DNA from 2 places in the Pseudomonas sp. Arb-4-2C genome. Region 1 is predicted to be linked to the other one. Evidence: predicted binding sites of a transcription regulator. Region 1 holds the regulator's gene; the other holds the start of a gene.
What was found. Region 1 encodes sigma-54, which starts transcription at its own class of promoters, with help from an activator protein. Its sites were predicted from a motif close to ANTGGCATNNANNTTGCTNT; they were not measured.
Positions count from the first base shown of each region.

Region 2: a site for sigma-54 is predicted at 3,485-3,504, ahead of glnK (P-II family nitrogen regulator). Genes of this name have one in related genera too.

Region 1 is NZ_CM146899.1:605,518-613,322, forward strand. It holds gene rapZ (RNase adapter RapZ) at 1-279, opposite strand, end outside; gene ptsN (PTS IIA-like nitrogen regulatory protein PtsN) at 282-746, opposite strand; gene hpf (ribosome hibernation-promoting factor, HPF/YfiA family) at 759-1,067, opposite strand; gene AC0J41_RS02600 (RNA polymerase factor sigma-54) at 1,141-2,634, opposite strand; gene lptB (LPS export ABC transporter ATP-binding protein) at 2,823-3,548, opposite strand; gene lptA (lipopolysaccharide transport periplasmic protein LptA) at 3,548-4,093, opposite strand; gene lptC (LPS export ABC transporter periplasmic protein LptC) at 4,080-4,652, opposite strand; gene AC0J41_RS02620 (KdsC family phosphatase) at 4,661-5,185, opposite strand; gene AC0J41_RS02625 (KpsF/GutQ family sugar-phosphate isomerase) at 5,185-6,159, opposite strand; gene AC0J41_RS02630 (ATP-binding cassette domain-containing protein) at 6,435-7,244, shown strand; gene mlaE (lipid asymmetry maintenance ABC transporter permease subunit MlaE) at 7,244-7,805, shown strand, end outside.
Region 2 is NZ_CM146899.1:5,600,184-5,607,988, reverse strand. It holds gene AC0J41_RS25575 (RHS repeat-associated core domain-containing protein) at 1-656, shown strand, start outside; gene AC0J41_RS25570 (immunity protein Imm33 domain-containing protein) at 659-1,015, shown strand; gene AC0J41_RS25565 (PAAR domain-containing protein) at 1,294-1,557, shown strand; partial or broken gene AC0J41_RS25560 (YifB family Mg chelatase-like AAA ATPase) at 1,901-2,743, opposite strand; gene AC0J41_RS25555 (accessory factor UbiK family protein) at 3,017-3,292, opposite strand; gene glnK (P-II family nitrogen regulator) at 3,706-4,044, shown strand; gene AC0J41_RS25545 (ammonium transporter) at 4,082-5,419, shown strand; gene AC0J41_RS25540 (secondary thiamine-phosphate synthase enzyme YjbQ) at 5,636-6,061, shown strand; gene sutA (transcriptional regulator SutA) at 6,163-6,489, shown strand; gene AC0J41_RS25530 (HAD family hydrolase) at 6,679-7,386, opposite strand; gene xerC (tyrosine recombinase XerC) at 7,383-7,805, opposite strand, start outside.

The DNA.
Region 1 (7,805 bases):
ATCGGCATCCAGATAGAGCACATCGCACTGGATGTGGCGGCTGCGGACTTCTTCCAACAGCTCCGGGAAGCGCGACAGATGGCTCGGCAGGTTGCGGGCATCGATCGAGACGGCCACCAGCGGCTGGGCCAGTTCGGTGTGAATCAGGGCGCGCTCGGCCAATTCAGGCAACAGGCCGGCCGGCAGGTTGTCGATGCAGTAGTAGCCGTTGTCCTCAAGGACATCCAGGGCGGTACTTTTACCCGAGCCGGAGCGGCCGCTGACGATGATCAAACGCATGATTAGTGACCGTTCTGCTCGCTCAGGACGACCTGATACAAGGCTTCGTTACTCGGTGCGCTACGCAGTTTTTCGCGCACTTCCTTGCGATCGAGCATGCTGGCGATCTGGCGCAGTAATTCCAGGTGAGCATCGGTGGCTGCTTCCGGGACCAGCAGAACAAACAGCAGGTCAACCGGTGCGCCGTCGATTGCATCGAAATCGATGGGGGCATCAAGGTGCATCAATGCGCTGATAGGCGCTTCGCAGCCTTTGAGGCGACAGTGGGGAATGGCGATGCCGTTGCCGAAACCGGTGGAGCCGAGTTTCTCACGGGCGATCAGCGCTTCGAAGACGTCCTGCATCTCCAGATCCGGCACTTCGCGGGCGATCAGGTTGGCAATCTGTTCGAGGGCTTTCTTTTTACTGCCGCCCGGCACGTTCACCAGGGAACGGCCGGGGGTCAGGATACTTTCAAGTCGGATCATGGGTTGGGGGTGTTAACGACCTGTTGCGCCCTGAAGGAGGCTCTGGGTCTTTTCCTTATGCTTTTTGAGTTGGCGATCCAGCTTGTCGGTCAGTGAGTCGATCGCAGCGTACATGTCGGTATCTTCTGCGTTGGCGACCACTTCGCTGCCGGGAATATGCAAGGTGGCTTCGATTTTCTGCTTCAGCTTTTCGACGCACATCGTGACTTGCACGTTGGTGATCTTGTCGAAATGGCGCTCCAATCGTTCGAGTTTCTCGTTGATGTAGGTGCGCAGCGGTTCGGTCACTTCCAGTTGGTGTCCACTGATGTTGACTTGCATACAGCTTCTCCTTCGTTGCCAGTGCATAAAGCGGCAGGCTGAATAGCCTGCCACTGGAACGCTGTAACGTGGCTTACATCAACCGCTTGCGTTCGCTCGAAGGCGCGATCCCGAGGGATTCACGGTACTTGGCGACGGTGCGGCGAGCCACCTGAATGCCTTGTGCCTCCAGTAAACCAGCGATCTTGCTGTCACTCAACGGCTTTTTCTGATTTTCCGCTGCAACCAGTTTTTTGATGATCGCGCGGATCGCTGTAGACGAGCATTCGCCGCCTTCGGAGGTGCTGACGTGGCTGGAGAAAAAGTATTTCAGTTCATAAATACCGCGCGGGGTATGCATGAATTTCTGGGTGGTGACCCGGGAAATCGTCGATTCGTGCATGCCCACCGCCTCGGCGATGTCGTGCAGGACCAACGGCTTCATGGCTTCGTCGCCGTATTCCAGGAAGCCGCGCTGATGCTCGACGATCTGGGTGGCGACCTTCATCAGGGTTTCGTTGCGGCTTTGCAGGCTCTTGATGAACCAGCGCGCTTCCTGCAACTGATTGCGCATGAAGGTGTTGTCGGCGCTGGTGTCGGCACGGCGCACGAAGCCGGCGTACTGGGCGTTGACCCGCAGGCGTGGCACCGATTCCTGGTTCAGCTCGACCAGCCAGCGTTCGTTGTCCTTGCGCACGATGACATCGGGCACCACGTACTCGGCTTCGGTCGATTCGATTTGTGAACCCGGGCGTGGGTTGAGGCTCTGTACCAGTTCGATGACCTGGCGCAGTTCATCTTCCTTGAGCTTCATGCGCCGCATCAACTGGCTGTAGTCGCGACTGCCGAGCAGATCGATGTAATCGCTGACCAGACGCTTGGCTTCGTTCAGCCACGGGGTCTTGGCTGGTAGCTGGCGCAGTTGCAGCAGCAGGCATTCGCCGAGGTTGCGGGCGCCGATGCCGGCCGGTTCGAACTGCTGGATGCGGTGCAGCACGGCCTCGATCTCGTCCAGCTCGATGTCGAGCTCCGGATCAAAGGCGTCGAGAATTTCTTCAAGGGTTTCGTCGAGGTAGCCCTGATTATTGATGCAGTCGATCAGGGTCACGGCGATCAGGCGGTCGGTATCGGACATCGGCGCCAGGTTCAATTGCCACAGCAGATGGCTTTGCAGGCTTTCCCCGGCGGAAGTGCGGGTGGTGAAGTCCCACTCGTCATCATCGCTGCTGGGCAGGCTGCTGGCGCTGGTCTGGTAGACGTCTTCCCAGGCGGTGTCGACGGGCAATTCGTTAGGGATGCGCTCGTTCCATTCGCCATCTTCCAGGTTGTCCACCGTCGGTGCGGTTTCCTGATAGGAGGGTTCCTGAATCTCGGTGTTGGGCTTTTGTTCGGCGTTGTCGGCCAAAGGATCGGAGTTGTCGAAGTCGTCGCCTTCTTCCTGGCGTTCGAGCATCGGATTGGATTCCAGGGCCTCCTGGATTTCCTGTTGCAGGTCCAGGGTCGACAATTGGAGCAGGCGGATGGCCTGTTGCAGCTGCGGTGTCATCGTCAGCTGCTGGCCCATTCTCAAGACTAGCGATGGTTTCATGGCAGGGGCTTAACACCTTATTCGCCGGCGCGCATGCGCCATCCACTACAGGGCGCCGGAGCGCCAAACTTAAGCAAATTATATGCCTGAAACTGTCGTGTTTGCCTAGAGCGCTGTAACAATAAAAGCGTATAAAACTTCGCTTCAACGTTACAGCACTCGGACGGCTGGCCGAATGCGATTGCGCTTTAGAGGCGGAACTCGTGGCCCAGGTACACTTCCTTGACCAGATCGTTGGCCAGGATGGTCGCGGCGTCACCTTCGGCGATCAGTTGACCGTCGTTGACGATGTAGGCGGTTTCGCAGATATCCAGGGTCTCACGCACGTTGTGGTCGGTGATCAGTACACCGATGCCCTTGGCCTTGAGGTGGTGGATGATCTGCTTGATGTCGCCGACCGAGATCGGGTCGACACCGGCGAACGGTTCGTCGAGCAGGATGAATTTCGGTGCGGTGGCCAAGGCGCGGGCGATTTCCACCCGGCGGCGCTCACCACCGGACAGGCTCATGCCCAGGTTGTCGCGAATGTGGCTGATGTGGAATTCCTGCAGCAGGCTTTCCAGCTCCTTGCGACGACCGGCCTTGTCGAGTTCCGTGCGGGTCTCGAGGATGGCCATGATGTTGTCGGCCACCGACAGTTTGCGGAAGATCGACGCTTCTTGCGGCAGATAGCCGATACCGGCCTTGGCGCGGCCGTGCATTGGCTGGTGGCTGACGTCCAGATCATCGATCAGCACGCGGCCCTGATCGGCCTGCACCAGGCCGACGATCATGTAGAAGCAGGTGGTCTTGCCGGCGCCGTTCGGGCCGAGCAGGCCGACGATCTGGCCGCTGTCGATCGACAGGCTGACGTCACGCACGACCTGGCGGCTTTTATAGGCCTTGGCCAGGTGCTGAGCTTTCAGAGTTGCCATTACTGGGTCTTCTCGTCGGTTTTCTTCTTCGGCTGGATCACCATGTCGATGCGCGGACGCGTTTCGGTGACTTTATTGCCGGTAGCGCGACCGGCGCTGGCCAGTTTTCTCACCGTGTCGTAAACGATTTTCTCGCCTTGGGTGGTGTTGTTGTCCTTGTCGACAACCTTGGCCTTGTCGATCAGCACGACGCGGTTTTGCGCGGCGTGGTACTGGATCGTCACGCCCCAGCCCTGTACAGGCTTGGTATCGCCCTGGGTCTGCAGTTGCTCGAAGTAGGCAAGGTTGCCCACCGACGTCACGACGTCGATGTCACCGGTCGGGGTGCGGGTGATGGTCACCGTGTTGCCTTTAACGATCATCGAACCCTGGGTGATGATCACGTCACCTTTATAGGTGGCGATGCCATTCTTGTCGTCCAGTTGGGCGTCGTCGGCCTGAATGCGGATAGGTTGCTGCTGATCGTTCGGCAGAGCCCAGGCGCTCACGCTTCCCAGTGCTGCGCCCAGACTGAGCAAAATAGGGAGGGTTTTAACGAGCCTCATACTGTCCTCTTACGTTCGATTGCAGGTGTATCCTGCTTTCCTTCAAATACGCCTTCATTCCCACGCCAGTCGATACACCGCCAGCACCGTCGATTCTAACGGGTTGCTCGGTCTGCGCATATTGCTGCTGAGGGAACACCGTCATGCGTGTGCTGGTGATCAGGGTGTCGCGGTTCTTTTCATCGGTGCGCTTGATGCGTACCGAGTCGATCAGTTCTACCTGGGTGCCGTCAGGATTGACTTCGCCGCGCTCGCTGGTCACGTGCCACGGGAACTCGGTGCCACGGAACATGTTCAGGTCGGGTTTGGTGACCAGGGTCACGTCCGTCGCTTTCAGGTGCTCGGCCTTGTCGGACGTCATTTCGTACTGCAGCTTGCCGTCTGGAAGGTATTGCAGGGTATGCGTGTTGGTCGCGTACCAGTCGATGGCCGTGTCTTCGACCTTGACCGGGGGTTTGTCGAGGAAGCGTTCAGGGCTGATGTTCCAGTAGCCGACCGCTGCAAACATTGCAGCGATGCAGCCGAACAGCAGGAAGTTGCGAAATTTTTTGCTAAACATGTTTTGGCTCACAGGTACGCGGCATTGGCCGCATCGAGGCGGCCCTGGGCGCGCAGGATCAATTCGCAGAATTCGCGGGCGGCACCTTCGCCACCACGGGCCCGCGTGACGCCATGGGCGTGCTCGCGTACGAAATCGGCGGCATTGGCGACGGCCATGCCCAGGCCTACGCGGCGGATGACCGGCAGGTCTGGCAAGTCGTCACCGAGATAGGCGACCTGTTCATAGCTTAGGCCCAGTTGCTGCAGAAGACCGTCCAGAACCACCAATTTGTCTTCGCGCCCCTGAAACAGGTGCGGGATACCGAGGTTTTTCGCCCGGCGCTCAACCACCGGGGTCTTGCGGCCACTGATGATCGCGGTTTCGACACCGGCGTTCATCAGCATTTTGATGCCCTGGCCGTCGAGGGTGTTGAAGGTCTTGAATTCGCTGCCGTCTTCGAGGAAATACAGGCGCCCGTCAGTGAGCACACCGTCGACGTCGAACACCGCCAGTTTGATCGCTTTGCCGCGCTGCAGCAGGTCGGTTGTCATTACATCACTCCTGCACGCAGCAGATCGGAGAGGTTGAAGGCGCCGATCGGGCGATCTTCTTCGTCCACGACCACCAGGGCGTTGATTCGGTGGTCTTCCATGATTTTCAGGGCTTCGGCAGCGAGCATCTCGGGCCGTGAAGTCTTGCCGTGTGCGGTCATGACCTGGTCGATGGTGGCACTGCGGATGTCGATGCTGCGATCCAGCGTGCGACGCAAGTCGCCGTCGGTGAAGATCCCGGCCAGTTTGCCGTCGGCCTCAAGGATCACGGTCATGCCCAGACCCTTGCGGGTCATTTCCATGAGTGCGTCCTTGAGCAGGGTGCCGCGTTGCACCTGCGGCAGTTCCTGGCCTGCGTGCATGACGTTTTCCACTTTCAGCAACAGACGTCGGCCCAGCGCACCACCCGGGTGGGAAAACGCGAAATCTTCAGCGGTAAAGCCACGGGCTTCCAACAGTGCCACGGCCAGTGCGTCGCCCATGACCAGCGCGGCGGTTGTCGAGGAAGTCGGCGCCAGGTTCAGCGGACAGGCTTCGTGCTCGACATGCACGTTGAGGTTGACTTCGGCGGCCTTGGCCAGCGGCGACTGAGGATTGCCGGTCACGCTGATCAACTGGATACCCAGGCGTTTGATCAGTGGCAGCAGGGTGACGATTTCGTTGGTCGAACCGGAGTTGGACAAGGCCAGGATCACGTCGTCGCGGGTGATCATGCCCATGTCACCGTGGCTGGCTTCGGCCGGGTGGACGAAAAACGCCGGGGTGCCGGTGCTGGCCAGGGTCGCGGCAATCTTGTTGCCGACATGCCCGGACTTGCCCATGCCGACCACGACCACACGGCCTTTGCTGGCCAGAATCATCTCGCAAGCGCGTACGAAATCGGCGTCGATATGGGGCAACAAGCCTTGTACGGCTTCCACTTCGAGGCGGATGGTGCGTTGTGCCGATTGAATCAGGTCGCTGGATTGGCTCATGTCAGAAATCGTATAGCCCGATGAAAAGGCGGCGATTATAGCGGTTATGTTGAAAAGCCTCACGTAAGTTCGTCGTGCTTTGTCATTCCTCGTAACCAAAACACTTAAAAAGTGCCGTCAGGCCTGTCATATCGCTGAACGCGGACGGGCATGGGCCTTGGGCGCTTGGCGTTTGCAGTGATATAGTTCGCCGCCAGTTCGGCCCGCCCGCGAGGTATGTGCTTTCCAAGGAAAGCCAGGCGTCCGAGTGAGAGGCTGCATCGCAAGGAGTTTAGATGAGTGCCGATAACGCCTACGCGGTCGAGCTGAAGGGAGTCTCCTTCAAGCGCGGTGCGCGCAGCATTTTCAATAACGTCGATATTCGCATCCCGCGTGGCAAGGTCACCGGCATCATGGGGCCTTCCGGGTGTGGCAAGACTACCTTGCTGCGTTTGATGGGTGCGCAATTGCGTCCCTCCAGCGGGGAAGTCTGGGTCAACGGTCAGAACCTGCCGACGCTGTCGCGCAGTGATCTGTTCGATGCGCGAAAGCACATGGGCGTGCTGTTTCAGAGTGGCGCGCTGTTCACCGATCTCGATGTTTTCGAGAACGTCGCTTTCCCCCTGCGTGTTCATACCCAATTGCCGGATGAGATGATCCGCGACATCGTCCTGCTCAAATTGCAGGCGGTCGGTCTGCGCGGCGCGATCGAGCTGATGCCCGACGAGCTTTCGGGAGGCATGAAGCGTCGTGTCGCCCTGGCCCGTGCGATTGCACTCGACCCGCAGATCCTCATGTATGACGAACCGTTCGTCGGTCAGGATCCGATCGCCATGGGCGTACTGGTCCGCCTGATCCGTCTGCTCAACGATGCGCTGGGCATCACCAGTATCGTGGTCTCCCACGACCTGGCCGAAACCGCGAGCATCGCTGACTACATCTATGTAGTGGGTGATGGTCAGGTGCTGGGGCAGGGCACGCCGGACGAGTTGATGAATTCGGATGAGCCGCGTATCCGCCAGTTCATGACCGGCAACCCCGATGGCCCGGTGCCGTACCATTTTCCAGCGACGGATTACCGCGCAGATCTTCTGGGGAAGCGCTGATGCGCAGAATTTCATTAATAGAACGCGTACGCCGATTCGGCGAGACGGCGATCGACGCCGTTGCGGTGTTTGGCCGCGCGACCCTGTTCCTGTTTCACGCACTGCTCGGTCGCGGTGGCATCAGCGGCGGTTTCGGCCTGCTGGTCAAGCAACTGCACTCGGTCGGCGTGATGTCGCTGGTGATCATTGTCGTGTCCGGGGTTTTCATCGGCATGGTGCTGGCGCTGCAGGGCTTCAGTATTCTGTCGAGCTACGGTTCGGAGCAGGCGGTGGGGCAGATGGTGGCCCTGACGTTGCTGCGCGAGCTGGGGCCGGTGGTGACGGCGTTGCTGTTTGCCGGGCGTGCAGGTTCGGCGCTGACGGCCGAAATCGGCAACATGAAGTCCACCGAACAGCTTTCCAGCCTGGAAATGATCGGTGTCGATCCGCTCAAATACATTATTGCCCCGCGTCTGTGGGCCGGTTTCATTTCCCTGCCGGTGCTGGCGATGATTTTCAGCGTGGTGGGTATCTGGGGCGGTTCGTGGGTGGCTGTCGACTGGCTTGGAGTGTATGAAGGCT
Region 2 (7,805 bases), 1.3 Mb from region 1:
AACTGACAGATTCCCAAGGCAACCTGGCCTGGACCGCGCAATACAAGGCGTGGGGGCAGGTGACGGAGCATCGCTCGGAATGGGCGAGGCAGCATGGTGTGATGAACCCGATCAGGTTCCAAGGGCAATATCACGATCATGAGACAGGGCTGCATTACAACCGTCATCGCTATTATGATCCAACTGTTGGCCGCTATATCAGTACAGATCCTATCGGTTATGCAGGTGGCCTGAACGGATATACCTATGCTCCTAACCCAACAGGCTGGGTTGACCCCCTCGGACTCACAAGTACAATCGATGGAACCGGGAAGAAAGTACCTCTTAGTGATCTAGGAGTTCCTGATGGGAAGCTTTTTGATCCAAAGCCCGATATAACCACAGCTTATAAGCGAGCTCCGGATTGTGGTCCTACTAGAGGGCAAACAGCGGAGATGCAGGGCCTTAGCTGCGTCAGGTGCGGAAAGAAAGCTCCTAAAATGGTCGCGGATCATAAAGATGCGCTTGTAGTAGAATATTATCGAACGGGTACTAATGATGTTGGGGCTCAAACATCATTGGAAGCAGTACAGCCCCATTGCCCTACCTGCTCTCGTCAGCAGGGGGGACACGCTTCGGCATTTTCAAAATGTATGAAAAGTAAACTAGGAATTTAGCTATGAAGCAGGCCGATCTGATCACTCCTGATGAATCTCAAAGACAGGTGTGTGCTAAGTATGGATTACCCTTACACGCCCCTGAGGAAATGGTCGCTATTGCCTTGGATACTCTGCATAAGTCTCCAATTTACGGGACTAGGGTCAAACTACCTGAGGGGGGTACGATCAGTTGGTTTATTCACTGTGGAGAACATTCGCCTGTTAGTGGTTTTTACCAAGCGCTTCACACCGGCCATTTAATGGAGGAGCTTCCGGAGGTAGTGAAATATCTTTTCCTACCTGAAGGTGCGAAATTCATTATCGACAGAGAGGGTTACGAGGATGTCTGGATGGCTGAGCTGGATCCAGCAGAATGAGTGAATTCTCTTAACTCTCCCCGGAAAAAATTATACTTTTCAGGGTTTATTTAAATATGATTTGGTCCTTGAGATTTGCCTAAAGACCATACGAGAGTTGTGTTCCATTAGCTGGAGTCTTTGGAGCTGAGACCGTAGGAGCATAAGTGCGCAATAAACCGGGCACATACTATTTCACGTCGAGTAGCGCGGCTTGGGTACAAGCACAGTAAATAATTGTAATGATCTCTTGCGAGCGTTTCATTTATGGCGATCACTTCTAATCAAGGATATGCAAGGTGAAAGACGTCATTCGCTTGGGCGACTCCACCAGCCATGGTGGAGTGGTGCTCGAAGCATTTCCCCAGACTGATCTCAATGGGAAACCGATTTCGGGTGTCGGCCACAAGGTCAGTTGTCCACTTTGCAAAGGTATTTTTCCTATCGCAGAAGGTAGTAGTACCTATTCAGTTGGCGGCACTCCAATTGCACTGCACGGTATGAAAACCGCTTGTGGTGCTAGCTTGATTGCAAGCGGTCCTAAGGGAGCAGTTATTAGTTGATTCCTGAAGTGCGCCGCAAGTCGAATGTGATCCAGTATCCATCGCGGATGTCGTTGCCGCTTTATCCGGTCGGGCTCGTGATCAGACGATAGTCTCGCGATCACAGCCCTCCGAGACAAAGGTTTGTGATCTTCGTAATCCCGAAGGCCTTATGACAATCTTGATTGTGTCGTCGCAACAAAGCCCCCCCCAACGTTGAGCGTACGCAAGTTTAGAAGCACTCTAAACCTCGGTGCAGCGCCCGTCTTTACTGGGGAGAGTTGACAAATCAGTCGTGAGACATGACGGCGTTTCAGTTGCATCTATTTCCGTTTAGTTGCATTTATTTTCAAATGTCACAGCTGCCGCCGACCAGCGCCGGACCGGATGCCGAGTGGTGCGGCTGACGAAACGGGCGTTGTGGCCAATGCGTCAGCGGCACGCCACTGGCGACCGATTGAATCGCCGCCACCTCCAGGGCCTCGCATTCGGACAGCGGCGGCAGCAGCCCCGGCAAGCGACTCGCCAACAAGGTCTTGCCGGTCCCCGGTGGCCCACTGAACAGCAGGTTATGCGCGCCCGCCGCAGCAATCAGCAGTGCCCGTTTCGCTGCCATCTGACCTTGCACTTCATTCAGGTCGGGGTAGGGTTTCGCCGCATGGATCAGCCCGTTCGACACATAGGGTTCCACTGGCGTATGCCCGTTGAAATGCGCCACCGCCTCCAGCAAGTGATCCACTGCAAACACCTTCAATCCCGAGGCCAGGCAAGCCTCCTCAGCATTCGCCCGCGGCACCACCAGTGCACGACCGGCCTTGCGCGCCGCCAGTGCTGCCGGCAACACCCCGCGCACCGGCCGCACTGCGCCGGACAACGCCAACTCACCCAGACACTCCACATCATCCAGTGTCAGGCACGGCACCTGCACACTCGCCGACAGAATCCCGAGGGCGATCGCCAGATCAAACCGCCCGCCATCCTTGGGCAAATCCGCCGGCGCCAGATTCAAAGTGATCCGCCGCGCCGGAAACTGCAGCCCGGAATTGATGATCGCGCTGCGCACCCGATCCTTGCTCTCCTTCACTGCGGCTTCGGGCAGGCCGACCATGGTCAGTGACGGCAGACCATTGGCCAGATGAACTTCGACAGTAACAGCGGGAGCATCCACGCCAATCTGGGCGCGACTGTGGACGATGGAGAGGGACATGGTCGTTCCTTGAGCTGAATCGGGGGCCGCTTCCTGCGGGTTTTTTAAGGGTAGTTGGGGAAGGGGGATCTGGCGGAGGCGAACTTTCACTGGATGTTGCGGGTAGTCGCCAACCCATTTCGAGGCGAAAAAAAACCGCCTCGAGGAGGCGGTTTTTACTGTGCAGGCTTTGGTGAGGCCAAGGCCTGTGCATCGTTGGTGGACGCAATCACGTCCGCTGAGACTATGGATGTTTGCCTCGTTGAGGCAAACATCCGAGCCAGCTCTCACCCGTCATTGCCGGTCTGGAGTGGCGGCCGGCGGCGTCAGCTTGGCTTCCAGCTCTGCGACTTTGGCTTCAAGGCTTTCAAGGCGAGCGCGAGTCCGCGCCAGGACGACCATCTGGCTATCGAATTCTTCGCGGCTCACCAGGTCCAGTTTGCTGAAGGCGCTTTGCAGCAGCATCTTGAACTGGCTTTCGATTTCGGCTTTCGGCAGCGGGGTGTCGCCGCTGAAAAGGCGGGAGGCGGTGCCGCTCAGGGCGTCGAGGAAGTCTTTGGGCGCGAGCATGGAATGTGTCCTGTAAACAGTGGCGGGCAGTGTATCACGCAGTGTCTATAGTCATTGGCGCAGGCACGGATGCACGCTTTTCGCGCAAGCGGACGGACGGCAGCGCACCGTTGTTGTGCGTAACCGTCGGGGCTTTTTTGCGCAAGCGCCTGCGGCAGCGGCCAAGGGATTGAAATCAGAGGAATTTGGCGAGATGGCAAGCTTTCTGCTTAGTCGGTAGTGACCCATGCACTGATGCAGTCGCTGTGACGAATGCAGTGCGGCAGGCGGAGCGGGGAGTTTCGTCAGCAGCGGTTAGCTGGCGTCAGTCGGGCAGGTAAGGCCGACGATGCGTTACAAAGCCAGGCACTGCGCTTAGACTTGAGTCGGGTTTGTTTTCCTGGGGCAAGTCCACCAATTCGGGAGAGAGTTTCATGAAGCTAGTCACTGCCATCATCAAGCCGTTCAAGTTGGACGACGTGCGCGAGTCGCTGTCCGAAATCGGCGTGCAGGGCATTACCGTTACTGAAGTCAAAGGCTTCGGCCGGCAGAAGGGTCACACCGAGCTGTATCGCGGCGCGGAGTATGTGGTCGATTTTCTGCCCAAGGTGAAAATCGACGTTGCTATCGACGACAAGGATCTGGATCGGGTTATCGAGGCGATAACCAAGGCTGCCAACACCGGCAAGATCGGTGACGGCAAGATCTTCGTGGTCAATCTGGAACAGGCGATTCGCATCCGTACCGGCGAAACCGATACCGACGCGATCTAAACGCCGCCACAAACCCAACGCCCCAGGAGAAAACAATATGACTCTGCGTAAATTCGCAGGGCTAGGCGCCCTGTTGTCCATCGTAATGCCCGGCCTGGCTATGGCGGCAGATCCGGTGGCACCTCCAGTCCTCAATTCCGGCGATACCGCCTGGATGCTGACCTCCACAGCCCTCGTGCTGTTCATGACCATTCCTGGCCTCGCGCTGTTCTACGGCGGCATGGTGCGGTCGAAAAACATTCTTTCGGTGATGATGCAGTGCTTCGCCATTACCGGCCTGGTCACCATCCTGTGGTTCCTTTATGGCTACAGCATGGCGTTCGACACCACCGGGATGGAAGCCAACGTCGTCAACCTGAACTCCTTCGTCGGCAGCTTTGCCAAGGCCTTCCTCGCGGGTGTCACGCCTGCCAGCATCACCGGCCCGGCAGCGCTGTTCCCTGAAGCGGTGTTCGTCACTTATCAAATGACCTTCGCCATTATCACTCCGGCGCTGATCGTCGGTGCCTTCGCCGAGCGTATGAAGTTCTCCGCGATGCTGGTGTTCATGGGCGTCTGGTTCACCCTGGTCTATGCGCCGATTGCGCACATGGTCTGGAGCGGTCCGGGTTCGTTGCTGGGCGACTGGGGCGTGCTCGATTTCGCGGGCGGCACCGTGGTTCACATCAACGCCGGTATCGCCGGTCTGGTGGCGTGCCTGGTATTGGGCAAGCGCAAAGGCTTCCCGACCACACCGATGGCTCCGCACAATCTCGGTTACACCCTGATGGGCGCAGCGATGCTGTGGGTCGGCTGGTTCGGCTTCAACGCAGGTTCCGCCGCAGCGGCCAACGGCACCGCCGGCATGGCGATGCTGGTCACCCAGATCGCTACCGCTGCCGCGGCACTGGGCTGGATGTTCGCCGAGTGGATCACCCACGGCAAACCTAGCGCACTGGGCATCGCCTCGGGCGTGGTTGCAGGTCTGGTGGCAATCACTCCGGCAGCCGGTACCGTGGGCCCGATGGGTTCGCTGATCATCGGTCTGGCGGCCGGTGTGGTGTGCTTCTTCTGCGCCACCACGCTCAAACGCAAACTCGGTTACGACGATTCCCTGGATGCCTTCGGCGTGCACGGTATCGGCGGTATCCTCGGCGCGATCCTCACTGGTGTGTTCGCCGCACCGGCCATGGGCGGCTTTGGCACCGTGACCGACATCGCTTCACAAGTGTGGATTCAGTGCAAAGGTGTCGGCTTCACGGTGATCTACACCGCGATCGTCACCTTCATCATCCTCAAGGTACTGGACGTGGTCATGGGCCTGCGTGCCACCGAGGAAGAAGAAGCAGTGGGTCTGGACCTGGCACAACACAACGAACGCGGCTACAACCTGTAAGTACGCGCATCGAAAAAACTTGCCCGGCTTGCCGGGCATTTTTTTGTCTGGAATTTGTCATTGAAGGGAAGGCTGAAAGGATTTTTCGTACGGCTTTGGTCGTGTTTACGACGGACGTTTTTCTGCGGTCAATCGCTTACATCATTGCAGGAATATTAGGGCCTTTGTTTTTTCCCAGAGCGCGCTAGAATGCGCCCCGAACGTGCGGAGAACTGTATGTGGCAACAGACTCTGATAACCCTGCGGGCACGGCCCCGGGGCTTTCATCTGGTAACGGACGAGTTACTCGCCGGCCTGCCTGAACTCAAGGCGTGCCGGGTCGGTCTGTTGCATTTGTGGCTGCAGCATACCTCGGCGTCGTTGACCATCAACGAGAACGCCGATCCGGCGGTCCGTCGCGACTTCGAACGATTTTTCAATCGTCTGATCCCACAAGGAACAGACGGCTATGAGCATAACGACGAAGGCCTGGACGACCTCCCGGCGCACTTCAAGGCCAGCGTGCTTGGTTGCCAGATCAGTCTGCCGGTTTCGGCAGGTCGCCTGGCACTGGGAACCTGGCAAGGCGTTTATCTGGGCGAGCACCGTGATCATGGCGGTGCCCGAAAAGTCCTCGCCACCTTGCACGGTGAAGGGGCATAACCGCTGGTCAGCAGCGGTTAACGATTTTTTAACGGCGACTTTCGACAGTTGCCAAAGCTGGTCTATAACTAATCTGCTTTTCGCAAGTCATGAGGTAGAACATGAGCGACGATGATCTGGAAAACGACGACCTCGAAGTAGGCGACGAAGACGAGGCCGAGGAAGGCCTGGAAGCAGCAGCGGAAGACGTTGCTGACGACGATGGTGGTGACGATACGCCGGCCCCGGCTGCCAAAGGCAAGGCCAAGGCTGCGGTGTCGGTTGATGAGTTGCCGAGCATCGAAGCCAAGAACAAGGAGCGCGACGCCCTGGCCAAGGCCATGGAAGAGTTCCTGTCGCGTGGCGGCAAGGTTCAGGAAGTGGAGGCCAATGTGGTCGCCGATCCGCCGAAGAAGCCGGACAACAAGTACGGTAGCCGCCCTATCTGAGGCGTGCCACTTGCTTGCTGAAAAAGCCCGCCGTCGCTGCGGGCTTTTTCATGCCTGAAATAAAGAACTGAAGCGAACGCAGGTCCCTTGTGGGAGCGAGCCTGCTCGCGAAAGCGGTGGTTCGGTCAACATCAGTATTGAATGAGAGATTGCCTTCGCGAGCAGGCTCGCTCCCACGGCGGGAGTCGATCAGTTCGAGCTGGCATTCCAGCGCGCCAGCAGCGCCGGCAAATCGGTCAGGCTGCGGATTTCGGCATCCGGCAAGCGCTCCGCCTCCCAGACCTTGCCGGTCGGGTTGAACCAGATCGCGCGCATGCCCGCCTGCTGCGCTCCGGCAATGTCATCGCCCGGATGATCGCCAATGTGCACCGCCACATCAGCGCTCACGCCACCGCGTTGCAACGCTTCGTGAAACAGTCGTGCATCCGGTTTGGCGATGCCGATGTCTTCAGCACACAACGCAAACTTGAAGTAATCCGCCAGCCCCAGCCGACGCACATCGGCATTGCCATTGGTGACCACGCCGAGGGCGTAGTGGTTGGCGAGGGTTTCCAGCACCGGCTCGACTTCAGGGAACACTTGGATCTGATGCCGCGCATGCAAGAACACTTCAAAGCTCTTGTCGGCCAGATCCGAGGCTTCGCCGTGGGCGTACCCGGCTTCCTCCAGTGCGTGAAACAGCACGCGCCGGCGCAATGCGCTGATGCGGTGCTTGAGGCCCGGCTCGCTGGCCAGCACCCGCTCGCGAATCGCCCACAAATGCTCCACTGGCACTGCCCCGAGGTTCGGTGCATGTTCGCTGAGCCATTCGCGCAATACCGCTTCGGCGCTGACGATCACCGGGGCGGTATCCCACAGGGTGTCGTCGAGGTCGAAGGTAATCAACTGGATGTTCATGAATCGTCGCCTTTGCTGCGTTTGGCCCTTGGGTGGGCACTGTCGTAGACCGCCGCCAGGTGCTGGAAGTCCAGGTGGGTGTAGATCTGCGTGGTCTTGATGTCCGAGTGGCCGAGCAACTCTTGCACCGCGCGCAGGTCTTGCGAGGATTCCAGCAAGTGGCTGGCGAAGGAGTGCCGCAGCATGTGCGGGTGCAGGTTCTGCCCCAGCTCGCGCTCGCCGGCCAGTTTGACCCGGACCTGAATCGCTCGTGGACCGAGGCGCCGGCCTTGCTGGCTGACGAACACCGCGTCGTCCGCCGGATTGGTCATGGCCCGCAGCGGCAGCCATTGCTCGATCGCTTCGCGGGCCTTTTTGCCCACCGGCAGCAAGCGGGTTTTGCTGCCCTTGCCCAATACCTGAACCATGCCATCGGCAAG